3 regions of the Methylobacterium sp. CM6246 genome follow, and region 1 is predicted to be linked to each of the others. Evidence: riboswitches for the same ligand, from Rfam matches in the RefSeq annotation. Region 1 holds a riboswitch; each other region holds the start of a gene.

The links. Region 1 has a riboswitch for cobalamin ahead of ACYQPG_RS00995 (TonB-dependent siderophore receptor). Riboswitches for the same ligand answer to the same signal wherever they lie in the genome.
Region 2: linked by a shared signal. The riboswitch ahead of ACYQPG_RS18890 (TonB-dependent receptor) and the one ahead of ACYQPG_RS00995 (TonB-dependent siderophore receptor) in region 1 are both predicted to bind cobalamin.
Region 3: linked by a shared signal. The riboswitch ahead of ACYQPG_RS09790 (CbtB domain-containing protein) and the one ahead of ACYQPG_RS00995 (TonB-dependent siderophore receptor) in region 1 are both predicted to bind cobalamin.

Annotation. Positions count from the first base shown of each region.
Region 1 is NZ_JBTXKY010000001.1:202,737-206,818, forward strand. Features, by position in the region: gene ACYQPG_RS00990 (DUF1624 domain-containing protein) at 1-142, opposite strand, end outside; gene ACYQPG_RS00995 (TonB-dependent siderophore receptor) at 142-2,262, opposite strand; cobalamin riboswitch at 2,484-2,692, opposite strand; gene ACYQPG_RS01000 (hypothetical protein) at 3,572-3,889, shown strand.
Region 2 is NZ_JBTXKY010000001.1:3,884,377-3,888,458, forward strand. Features, by position in the region: gene ACYQPG_RS18885 (DMT family transporter) at 23-349, shown strand; gene ACYQPG_RS18890 (TonB-dependent receptor) at 397-2,421, opposite strand; cobalamin riboswitch at 2,662-2,859, opposite strand; gene ACYQPG_RS18895 (cell wall hydrolase) at 3,277-3,867, shown strand.
Region 3 is NZ_JBTXKY010000001.1:1,973,974-1,978,055, reverse strand. Features, by position in the region: gene ACYQPG_RS09800 (coagulation factor 5 8 type domain-containing protein) at 1-505, opposite strand, end outside; gene ACYQPG_RS09795 (DUF4424 domain-containing protein) at 629-1,651, opposite strand; cobalamin riboswitch at 1,880-2,074, shown strand; gene ACYQPG_RS09790 (CbtB domain-containing protein) at 2,109-2,291, shown strand; gene ACYQPG_RS09785 (CbtA family protein) at 2,308-3,057, shown strand; gene ACYQPG_RS09780 (DUF1636 family protein) at 3,065-3,463, shown strand; gene cobW (cobalamin biosynthesis protein CobW) at 3,460-4,082, shown strand, end outside.

The DNA.
Region 1 (4,082 bases):
CCATCAGCAGCATCACGAGGCCGCGCAGGGCGTCGATCGAGCCGATGCGGTGCGATCGACGCGGGGATGGGGCGCGGCAGCCGGCATCCCCCGGGCGCAGGGGATCCGGCGGCGCGGCGGGCTCCTCGGCCCTGCGGGCCATCAGAACCGAACCGTGAACGAGCCGGTGAAGCGCCGCGGCGAGCCCGGATACACGCGGAACACGTTGAGCGAGCTCTCGTAGTACTGCGTGTCGAAGATGTTCTCGACGTTGAGGGCCAAGCGGACGTTGTCGAAGCGGTAATAGGCCAGGGCGTCCACCGCGACATAGGCCGGCAGGACGAAGCCCGAGCCCGCGGCATCCCCTGCCCGCTCGCCGACGCCGCGCACGCCGCCGCCGACGCCGAGGCCCTTCCAGTCGCCGCCCTGCGGTTCGTAGACCGCGAGCAGGCTGCCCGAGTGGCGCGGCACGTTGATCAGCGGCGCGCCCACCGGCAGCACGTTGTCCTTCGTCACCACCGCGTCGGCGAAGACGTATCCGGCCAGCACCTTCAGTTCGGGGGTCAACTGACCTTGCGCGGTCACCTCGAACCCCTGGCTGCGCACGGCGCCCGCCGCGATCGAGAAGCCGCTGTTGTTGGGATCGGGGGTGAGCACGTTCTCGCGCTCGACCCGGAAGGCGGCCGCCGTCAGCAGGAGGTTGCCGTCGAACAGCTCGGACTTCACGCCGACCTCGTAACCGAGGCCGGTCTCGGGTGCGAGCGGCGTGCCGCGCGTCACCGCCGCAGCGTCGGGGCCGATATTCGGGCGGAAGCTCGTGCCGACATTGGTGTAGAGCGCGAATTCCGGGATCGGGCGGTAGACGAGGCCGGCCCGCGGCGAGGCCGCCACGCGCGATTGATCGACCTGGCTGCGCGGGGCCCGCTCCCGGAAGGACTGCTCGAAGATGTCCACCCGCATCCCCACGAGCGCCCGCCATTCCGGGGTGAGGACGATCTCGTCCTGCGCGTAGAGGCCGGTGTTGGTGACCCGCTCCAGGTTGTTGCGCGGGATGGTGATCGGCGGCAGCGCCTGCCCGTAGACGGGCGCGTAGATGTCGAGCGCGAAGGGGCTCGTGCGGAAATTCGAGCGGAAGTACTGCGTCCGGCTGTCGGTGCTCTCGCGGTCCAGCCCGAGCAGCACCGTGTGGCCGATCCCGGCCGTGTCGAAGCGCCCGAGCAGTTCGGCCTGCCCGATCGCCACGTCCCAGCGGTAGTCGCGCACGTTGCGGTCGCGCGCCACGGTGCGGTTGTCGGCGGCGAGCGAACGGACCTCGGCCGACTCGCCCGCCAGGTCGCCCGTGTTGAGGTAGGTCGCGAGCCGCATCTGCCAGGCGTCGTCGAAGCGATGATCGACGCGCACCTGCAGGGTGTTGTTGGTCTGATAGGTGCTCTGGCCCGGCTCCCCCAGGAAGCGTGAGATCGGCAGGAAGCCGAGCTGCTTGTTGATCGCGATCACCCCGCGGTCGAACACGATGCGGTTCTTGACGAACTCGGTCTCGACCGTGACGCGGGTATCCGGCGTCACCTGCCAGCTGATCACCGGCGCCACGAGCAGCCGGTCGCTGTTGACGAAGTCCCGGAAGCTGCCGGCGCCCTGGGCCGCGAGGTTGAACCGGTACAGGACCGTGCCATCCTCGTTGAGCGCGCCGCCGGCATCGACCGTCCCGCGCGTCAGCCCGAACGAATCGATCTGGGTGCCCATCTCGACGAAGCGCTGGGCGGTGGGCTGCTTGGTGATGAGGTTCACCAGCCCGCCCGGATCGCTGCGCCCGACCAGTCCGGCGCCGGGGCCCTTCAGCACCTCGATCCGCTCGATGTTCTGGGCATCGGGCGGCGGGGGCGTGCCGCGATTGAGCGGGAAACCGTTCTTGTAGATCTCCGAGGTCGTCACCCCGCGGATGGCGTAGCTGAACAGGCTCAGGCCGCCGAAATTGTTCTGCTGCGCGATGCCGGGGAGGTAGTTGAACACGCGATCGACGCGGGTGGCGGCGAGGTCGCTGATCACCTCCCGGGGGGCGACGGTGACCACCTGCGGCACGTCGATCTGCCGGGTCGGGGTCCGGGTCGCGCTGACGGCCCGGGTCGCACCGTAGCCCGGCGTCGGCCCGATCAGGCCGATGCTGTCCGACGCGGCCGTCGTACCGGGGGCTGGGCTGCCGCCGACATGCTCGACCGAGACCTCCTCCAGGGCGATGCTCTCCTGCGCCCGCGTCTCGCCGGCCGGCGAGCCCGCCGTCAGGATCGCCGCGAGGGCGACACGCGGGCTCTGGCGGCGGAAGGGCGACCGGGAACGGCTCCGCGGGCCCCGGGCTTTCGCGGAGGGATGGGTCGTGGTCGGCTTCGGGCGGACTGGCACCGGCACACTCATGGTTGTCGAGCCGGAGGCTTCAGCGTGAGCGCGTGCGGGCGACGGGCCCACGGGGCCGCGCCGTCCCTGCGTTCCGCCGGGGCACCCCGCCCGAGGGTCGTCGTCGCGCCGAGGCAGGTCTCCTGGCTCGCGGGTCACGATCCCGGCCTGGTCTTCCCGATGCGACGCATCAGTGACCACGGGCGGCAGGGACTCACCGCTTACAGTTGCGGGGGCAGCTTCGGCCTTGCCCGTACGAGCGCACCGAATTCCCATCTTCGCCCGCGGACCGAAGCCCGCGGGAACCTTGGCCGCCCGATACTCGCCACCGCGCCCCCGGGGGTCAATGCCTCAACGACAGAATGCAATAACGTTACACACGCTGTGGTTTCAGGGACACATCGGCCTCCCGGTTCGCCAGCTCACGGTTTCGGCTCTGGCGGATGAGCGCGCCCGGGCAGCAGCGGGGCGCCGCCATCCGGGGCCGGATCCGGGATCTCTTCCACGTGGCCGCGGAAGCCAGCGCCGGACGTCGGCCTGTCGGCGCGCGGTGGCGGCGAGACGGCCAGCAGGCAGCCCGGCCGAGACCGCGATGGTCTGCCAGGGACCGGACGGCGCGGCCATCCGGGCGTGTTCACCGTGCGGAGCCACCCGCAGGCGGAGCGCCAGGCCCGGGTTGGCCGCAGCCTCGTCCAGGAACCCGGACCTGTCCGGATCGGGTGGGTGTTGGCCCCAGACCGGGACGGACGCGCCGCCTCCACGCTCTTCCGATCCCGCTCGGCCGGAAACCGTAACGCAGCGATTCGACACGGCGTTCGATCCGTCCGGATACGGTCTTGCGTCCACCTGGGGCGGCCCCCGATCTGTTTCGAGACTCGGCCCGGATTGCACCCGCGGTGCCAGGGAGCGACGCGCCTCGGCGCGAGGCCGGGCGAACTCCGGGCCGCCGCCGGGCTCATCCGTATCGGGCGCGCGGCGTGGGCCAGGCGCGTCGAGACCCGCATCAGATCGGCGGGCTGCGAGCCCCCCGCGCGGGCTTCGCGGTGCGTGCCGGCCTCCGGTAGGCCCTCGGGGCGCGGCACCTGCGGCTTGGCTTCGACACCGGGTCGCGGCGTCGCGAACCTGAATGGCCGCAGGGGGTTTGCTTTCCGAAGAGCGCGGTCGGCACCGACGCGGTACGCCGCGCGGCGTGGAGAACATGATGATGGACAGCACCCTGGCTTCGGTAACGGTCCCTTCCCTGAAGGCCGCTCGATCGGCGCGAGACCGCCTGGCCCGTGCCGGGTTTGCCCGCAACAGCATCGACATCGAGCGGCATGGCGACGGGTTTGAGGTCTCGATCAACACGCGCGAAGAGAACAAGGCACGGGCCGAGCGTATCTTGACCGGATCGCCGCTGGGCAACGACCTCCGGCAGGCCGGGGAACAGGCGGCCGACTTCGTGCACGGCAACCGCTCTTTCGCCCTGGGCCTCGCCGCATTGGCCGGTTTCGCGATCTTCAGCCTGACGAAGCGCCGGTGACCCTCGTACCCGCCGTCAATCGGCTCGCGCGCCGGTTCCGTGCCGGCGCACCGTCACGACGCGTGCCCTCCCGACGAGGGTGCGGGTGCGGGATGGCTACCGGATCTCACCCCTCCGCGCTGAGAAGCCGTGGAGGGGGCGTGGAGGGGGCAGCGGGGTAAGCCCGCGTCTGCTCTAAGCCCGCCATCCGGCC
Region 2 (4,082 bases), 3.7 Mb from region 1:
TGCACAAAAGGTCTTCCGCGCGATGAACCCTTTCCTGATCCTCGGGCTCGCGATCGGCGCGGAGGTCACCGCCACCCTGGCGCTGAAGGCCGCCGACGGCCTGACCAAGCCGGGCCCCACCCTGATCGTGGCGGTCGGCTACGGCACCGCCCTATGGCTGATGTCGAGCAGCATGGACATGCTGCCGATCGGGGTGGTCTACGCGATCTGGTCCGGGGTCGGCATGATCGGCGCCGCACTCGGCGGCGCGTGGCTGTACGGCGAGGCGATCAGCCCGACCATGCTAGTGGGGATCGCGATCATCGCGGTGGGCGTGGCCATCCTGGCGTCCGGGCAGGGCCAGCACTGAGCCGGATCCCCTCCGGGCCCCGGGGTCGCGCTCAGAATCGGCCGCGCTCAGAACCGGCCCGCGATGGTGAGGCGCACGGCCGTGGGCTCGGCCGGGTGGAACACGCGGTCGGTCAGGCCCTCGGCGGGCTCCCCGGGCAGGCGCGAGACGTAGGCGTAGGTGATCTGGTCGGACTTGCTGTTGGTCAGGTTCAGCACGTCGAGGGAGACGCTGACCCCGTTCTCGAAGGCGTAGCCGACCCGGCCGTTGAACAGGGCGGTCGGGCGCGAGCGGATGGAATTGTCCTCGATCAGCGGGCGCGGCCCGAAATACCGGAACCGCAGGGAGCCGAACCAGCCGAGCGGCGCGCCGAAGGTGATGCCGGCCGACGCGATGGTGGTAGGCGCCTCCGGCACCCGGGTGCCGACCGGGTCGGAATCGGAGAACCGGGCGTTGGTGATCGTCAGATCGCCCTCCAGCGACAGGAACGGCGTCAGCGCGTAGCGGTTCGTCCACTCGACGCCGAAGCGCCGGGTCGGGCGGCTCGGCTCCGTGGTGCCGGTGTCGCCCTGGAACAGGTTTTCGGACGCGAAGTCGAGCCGGAACAAGGCGAGGCTGGTCTCCAGCCCGGCGATCGAGCGGTTGCGCAGCCCGACCTCGTAGCCGGTCGAGGGCACCAGGAACGGCGCGCGGCCGATGTTGAACAGGGGGCTTGCCGGATCGACCGTGGCAGTCACCCCGCGCACGTCGTTCGAGTGGAAGCCGCCGCCGTAATTCACGTAGAACTCGGTGTCGAACCACGGTCCGAGGGTCAGGCCGAGCTTAGGATTGACGATGCCGTCGCGGGCCCGGCCCGAATTGGCCGGCGTGTCCGAGGCGACGCGGGCATCATAGCCGTCGGCGCGGAAGCCGAGGCTGGTGCGCAGCCAGTCGGTCCAGCGCACCCGGTTGTCGAAATAGAAGGCCCCGCTCGTCTCCAGCACCCGATCGTCGAGCACGCCCGAGCGGTATTGCCGGTTCGTCGTGTTGAACAGCCCGACCCGGATGCTGTCGGTCCGGGTCTGCACGCCGACCTCGTTCTCCATCGGACGCCCGAACAACGCGCCCTGGAAGATGTGCAGCGCCTCGCCGCCGCCGATGATGCGCTGGTCGAGCTGGTGGAACTGGTCGCCCGCGACGGGGTCGTTGAGGACATAAGTGAAGTCGTTGAACAGGTTGAGCTGCGAGCGGATCACGTAGGCCGAGGCCCGGGTCACGCCTGTGTCGTCGGTGCTGCTGAAGCGGCCGGACAGCGAGAGGCGGCTCGTATCCCCGCCATCCGTGGGGTTGATCGTGCCGTATCGGCCGATCAGCCCCTGAGCGACGGCCCGCTCGGGGATCTGGTTGGTGGCGGTCCAGCGGCTGGCATAGGCCATGCCCGTGACCGAGAAGCCGTCGAGCGCCGTGCCCTGGCTGTAGCGGGCGACGGTGCTGATCTTGCGCAGGGCGTCCGGGACCACCCACGGACCGTCGTAGACCTGTGCGTCGGCCGCGACCAGGAGGTTGCCGTCCCCGATCGGGGTCGAGGCGATGGTGAGCGCGCGCTTGTAGCCGAAGCTGCCGATGGCGGTGAGCGCGAGGTTTTTCTGGACGGTGTCGAGATAGTCGATCCGCACCGAGCCGGCGGAGGCGAAATCGCCGTCGCGTACGAAGTACGGCCCCTTGTGGAACTCCACCGCGCCGACGAGTTCGGGGATCAGGAAGTTGATGTCGGCATAGCCCTGCCCGTGGGCGTGGGTGCGCATGTTGAGCGGCATGCCGTCCAGGAACAGGGCGATGTCGGTACCGTGGTCGAGGTTGAAGCCGCGCAGGAAGAACTGGTTGGCCTTCCCCTCCCCGCTATGCTGGGTGACGATCAGGCCCGGCACCGCCTCCAGCACCTCGCCGGGACGCGTCACCGGCCGGCTGTTGAGCTGGGCGCCCGTGATCACCCCCGCGCTGGCGGAAGCCACGGGCAGGAGCGGGCCGCCGATGCCGGTCACGCCGCTGACATAGCCCGCACTCGCGGCGGCACCGCCCCGCGGGGCCCCGGAAGGCTCTGCGGTGACCGAGATCTCGTCGAGCGTCGCCTCGGTGTCCTGGCTCGGCCGGGATCCGTCCCGGGCGGAGGCCGCCGGGGGCAGCAGCGCCAGGGCCGTCAGCACGGCCAGTTTCGAGAGCGTCAAGCGCGGCACAGGACGGGACACGGGACCTCGGGCGACGGCAGTGGCACGTCACCGCGAACGAGGCCGCGCCGACCGCGCTCGCGCGGGCGTCCCGGCACCCGCCAGGACACCCCGCCCAGCGCGTTTCGCGTGTGACCACGACTGACGGCAGGTCTCCTGGCTCACGGGTCGCCGCCCTCTCGTCGTCTTCCCGGGCGAGGCGGCCCAGTGACGTGGTGACGAGAAGGCTCACCGCTTACAGTTGCGGGGGCAGCCGCGGATTCGGGGAAGACCCCTCACCGCGTTCCCTTTTGATCCCCGAAGGGAACCGTCCCGGCCACCTTCGAGCCAAGGCTTGGGTCCCGTCAACGTCCCGGCACCGGTTGGCGGCGTGTGTGTCTATCGGATGACACCGGGCCCTCGGCCGGCTCTCGTTCCAGCCGAACGAGGCCGCCGACCGGGGGACTCGTCCCTCCGATCCCGGACGGCTCCGGGCGATGCTACGCTAATGGTATCGCGAAGCTTTTCCGCCCGGACCTGCGGCTCCCGCTGCGGCTCCGGTCCGTCCCGCGAGGGGCCGCGTTCCAGGGCTGTCCGTGGTCCGCCAGCGCGGGCCGACCGGCGTTCGGGGCGATCCACGCATGCCGGCCCGCCACATCCTCGCCGCGAACGTGCACACAAGCTTGGCGCGTACAACGATCGAGAGTGGCGACGCCGGGCAGGGCGATCGCCCTGCCCCGAGGCCGGAGGACGGAGCGCTGATGCATGCAGGGTAGCGAGAGGATCAAGACCGTTTCGGGGCTGGTCGCGCTGGCGCTCGCCGGCGGCCTCGGTGCGTGCAACACCGCGTCACCCCTGACCACAGGATCGATCCCCGGCCGCAAGCCGTCGATGGTGGTCACCGACGCCGAGCGCGACTGCCTCGGCCGGGCCATGTATTTCGAATCGAACCGCAGCGACGAATCCGGTCTGCTGGCCGTCGGCACCGTGGTCATGAACCGGATGGAGGCCGCGATCTTCCCGGGCGGCATCTGTGCGGTGGTCGGGCAGCCCGGGCAGTTCGCCCCCGGCGTCCTGACCAAGCCGATGCAGGACCGCGACCTCCAAAAGGTGGCGGATGCCGCCGACGCGGTGCTGGCGGGCGAGCGTCACCCGAAGGTCGGGAAGGCGATGTATTTCCACACGGCCGGCCACCACTTCCCGTACACGAACATGCACTACGTGGCCGTAGCCGGCGGCAATGCCTTCTACGAGAAGCGCAACTCCCGCGCCGCCAAGGCGGAAACGCCGGCGCCCGCCGCCCTGCCCCCGACGGTGTCGAGCTACGCGGCCGGCCCGGCTGCGCCGACGCGTTAGCGCTGCGCACAACGATCCGAACGGCCTTGCCGGATCCGGATCGCGCTTCCGGCGCGGGTCCCTCCCCTTGCCGCAAGCCTGCGCCCCGGCACCACCCGCTCGCAGCGCGTGTCCATCCCGCTGCGAGCGTGGCCGCCCGCGACCACGCGGGCCGGCGGAAGCCGCCGCAAGCCATACATCGGGACGCGGCTCCCGACAGGGACGCGGATCGACCG
Region 3 (4,082 bases), 1.8 Mb from region 1:
GGAACACCGCCACGCCCACGAGGGCGCCGCTCGTGCGACCCGGATTGCTCTCCAGGGTATAGGCGGTGAAGGCGTTGGCGCCGGGCTTCTCGTTCAGGAGCGTCACGTCGAGGCCCAGCATGGCCCGCAGGGCGATCAGGTCGAACGCCGCCTCCTCGCACATGACCCGGACCGTGACGTTCGGCATCGAGGCCGGCATCGCGACGCGGACGGAACGCGTCCAGGCGCGCTCGTCGGCCTCAATGACGACCGTGCCGGCCTCCGACTCGACCGGACGGGACGCGATGCCCGGTGCGGACCAGGTCACGCCGTCCTGCGAGAACAGGATGGCGCCCTCCGCGACCGAACCGCCCTCCCCGCACGGGATCCCGACAACGGACCGGACCGGGAAGCGGCCGCCGAGGTCGAGGTCCAGCCAGGTCCTATCCGCCTCGACGACCCGCTGCGGGGCGCGGCCGGCCGCAAGATCGACGAGGGCGGATGTCGGGGCGTCTTCCGGGGCCATCGTGTCTCCGAGGCGGGCTGGACCAAATGCGCCGAGGTCGGGGCCGGAGGGCGCGCCCGGCGGTGCCCGTATCGAACCCGACGCGTCAAGCCCATGGGCGCACCGCGAGGGCGCCCGACTAGTTCATTCGCCCGTCTTGGTCTTGAGCAGCAGGATCTCGATATCGCGCTGCGGGACGAAGTCCCTCATCACCGTCTCATAGGTCGTCGGGCCGGTCTTCTTCACGTTGGCCCCGCAGAACGAGATCAGGGTCGTAGGATCCCCCTTGTCCACGACCAACTTGAACTGGCCGATCGGGCCGGCCCAGTTGCCGCCGGAGCTGATCACGTGGGAGAGGGACCGTTCGTAGGCCCGGAATGCCCGGCTGCCGTCGGCGCTCGACCGCCGGTACAGGGCCTGGGCCACCCGCTCGAAGGTCGGGTCCGTGCAATATCGGGTCGCGTAGTGCGCCTTCTGCGCCGGGTCGAGGTTCGGCCCGCCGTAGGACAGGCTCGCGAGACCGCCGAGGCTCGGGACGTAGCTCTGGCGCACCGCGATCTCGCGCCCGGCGGGAAAGACCTGCCGTCGCCAGAATTTCGACTTCAGTGTCCAGAGCGGGGCATCCGCGATCGTCCCGTCCTTGTGCTCCTGCCGCTCCAGGATGCCGGCCGCGATCAGGTCGCGCCGCTGGCGCTCGCCGAGGCGGCGCAGGGCCGCTTCCGTCGCCGTGATGGTTGGCACGAGCGGGATCCCCAGCGCCTTGAGCCGAGCGGTGATCTCCACGGGCGGTGTATCGCTCCGCATCAGGAACGCCCGCTGCTCGACCTGCGATTCGACGGGCTCGCCATCGACCGCGGACTGGAACTTCAGGAAGTTGTCGTGCGCCGGATCGGGGAGCGAAACCAGCATCTCGGAGTCGCCGGTAATGTCGGGCATTGGGAACGCGATCGTGGTCTCGATGTCGGAATCGGTCAGGTTGCGGAACCGATAGTCGATCTGCACGGCCTGCTCGGAGAGGTACAGATCCTCGGCCGCGAGGGCGATCGTGTCGGCCTTTTCCAGGACGAGCCCCCCGGCGATGAGCGCGGCGGTGCTGTCGTCGGACCGGACCGGAAGGGACGTGGCCGCCAGGACGACGAGGGCCAGCGACAAGGTACGCATCGACATCAACGCTCAAGGGTTCGAGAATCGGACATGGGCCGGAATCGTCCACGCCGGCCGTTACACGGCGCCGGTGCCGCGGGCCAAGCGCCGACGGCGGTCGCGGCGCGTCGAAGTCCGCCCCCCAATGCGTTTCGACACTCACGGCCACCGCCCGACCCGCATATCCGTGCCGTACCCCAAGAGTCCGAAACGATTCCGCCGGGCCTCCGTTGTGCGAGAGCTGTCATGCGTCTACAACGATGGCGTGACGGTGCCCCGGAGACGGGGTGAAAAGGGAATGCGGTGAGGGGTACGAACCTCGAAACCGCGGCTGCCCCCGCAACTGTGAGCGGCGAGCGTCTGCCAGTAGGCCACCGGAGCGATCCGGGAAGGCGGCAGGCGCGCCGAGCCGCGAGCCAGGAGACCTGCCGTCACGATGAGATCCCGCAATGCCGCCGGTGGGGCGGCTGGAGACATGTTGATGACCACCTCGACCCTCGCCCCCATCGCCACCGGCACCCGCGCCGGAGAGCGTCCGGTTGCCGTCGCGCTCGCGGCCTTCCTGGGCCTCGGCCTCTTGTTCATGGCGGGCTTCTCGCCGGCGATCGCGCTGCACAACGCCGCGCACGATTTCCGGCATACCCAGAACTTCCCCTGCCACTGACGCCCCTGGCGCAGGGATGATCATCCGGCTTCTGTCGGCGGCCCTGGCCGCCGGCTTCCTCGCGGCCGTCGTCGTGACCGGCCTCGAGTTGACGCTGACGTCGCCGCTGATCGTGGCGGCCGAGCGCTATGAGACCAAGCAGACGCACCAGGCCGAGCGCAGGCTCCCGATCATGTCGGCTCAGGTCGTGCTGGCTCATGCGGGGCACGATCATGGCACACCGGACGCCGCACCCGAGTGGCAGCCCGGCGAGGGGTTGCCCCGGATGGCCTTCACCGCTCTGGCGACGCTCGTGGGCGGGGTCGGCTACGCCCTCCTGCTCGGTGCGGTGATCTTGGCCTGCGGCCGTGAGCCGACGCGGCAGGTCGGTGTCGCGTTCGCGATCGCGGGCTTCGCCAGCGTCGCTCTGGCCCCGGGCCTGGGATTGCCGCCGGAATTGCCGGGCAGCGAGGCGGCACCGCTCGCCGCCCGTCAGGCCTGGTGGGTGATGACCGCCGCCGCCACCGGGATGGGCCTGTACCTGATCACGGTCCGGCGCTCGCTGATCGCGATCCTGGGCGGCCTCGTGCTGATCGTGGCGCCGCACGTCGCCGGTGCGCCGCAGGCTGCGGAGGTGTCCTCGGAGCTTCCCGCGGCACTTGCGGCGCAGTTCGCGGCACGCTCGCTGGCGATCAGCTTCGTGTTCTGGATGCTGATCGGCCTCGGCTTCGGCTGGGCCTGGCAGGCTTTCGGCCGTGGAAACGCACGCGGGACGGTGCATGCCTGAGGCCGTCATGCCTGAGACCGTCCTTTACGTTTGTACGACCTGCCGCCGCCCGGGCGACGATCCGGACGGGCCCCGGGCCGGCGCGCGCCTGCTCGAGGCCCTGCGCGCGCGCAACACGTCCGGGCAGCTGCGGATCGAGGGGGTCGAGTGCCTGTCGGTGTGCAAGCGGCCCTGTTCCGTGGCGGTCGCGTCCGAGACCCGCTGGACCTACGTCTACGGCGATATGGACCCGTCCGAGTCGGCGGCGACCATCCTGGACGGGCTGGCCGCCTACGCGGCGACGCCGGACGGCATCGTGCCCTGGCGGGAGCGCCCTGCCGCATTCAAGACCGGCGTGATCGCCCGCATCCCGCCCTTTCCCGATCCCCGCCCGCTTCCGGCCGGCACCTTGGAGGCTGCGGAATGACCATCGTGACCAAGATCCCCTGCACCATCGTCACCGGCTTCCTGGGGGCCGGCAAGACGACGCTGGTCCGCCACGTCATCGAGAACGCCAAGGGCCGCCGCCTGGCGATCCTGGTCAACGAGTTCGGTGATGTCGGCTTCGACAAGTCGTTCCTGGTCGCCTGCGGCGTCGAGGGCTGCACCGAGGACTCCATCGTGGAGCTGCCGAACGGCTGCATCTGCTGCACGGTCGCCGACGACTTCGTTCCGGCGCTCGAGAGCCTGCTCGGTCGCGCCGAGCCGCCGGAGCACATCCTGATCGAGACCTCCGGCCTCGCCCTGCCGAAGCCGCTGGTCCAGGCGTTCCAGTGGCCGGCCATCCGCTCGCGGGTCACCGTCGACGGCGTCGTCGCCGTGGTGGACGGGCCGGCCGTGGCCGCGGGCGCCTTCGCGGAGGATCCCGAGGCCCTGGCCGCCCAGCGCGCCGCCGACACGGCGGTCGACCACGACAACCCGCTGGAGGAGGTGTTCGAGGACCAGCTCCTCTGTGCCGACCTCGTCGTGCTCAACAAGTCCGACCTGCTCGACGCCGAGACCCGCGCCCGGGTTCGCGCCGAGGTCGAGGCTCACCTGCCCCGCGC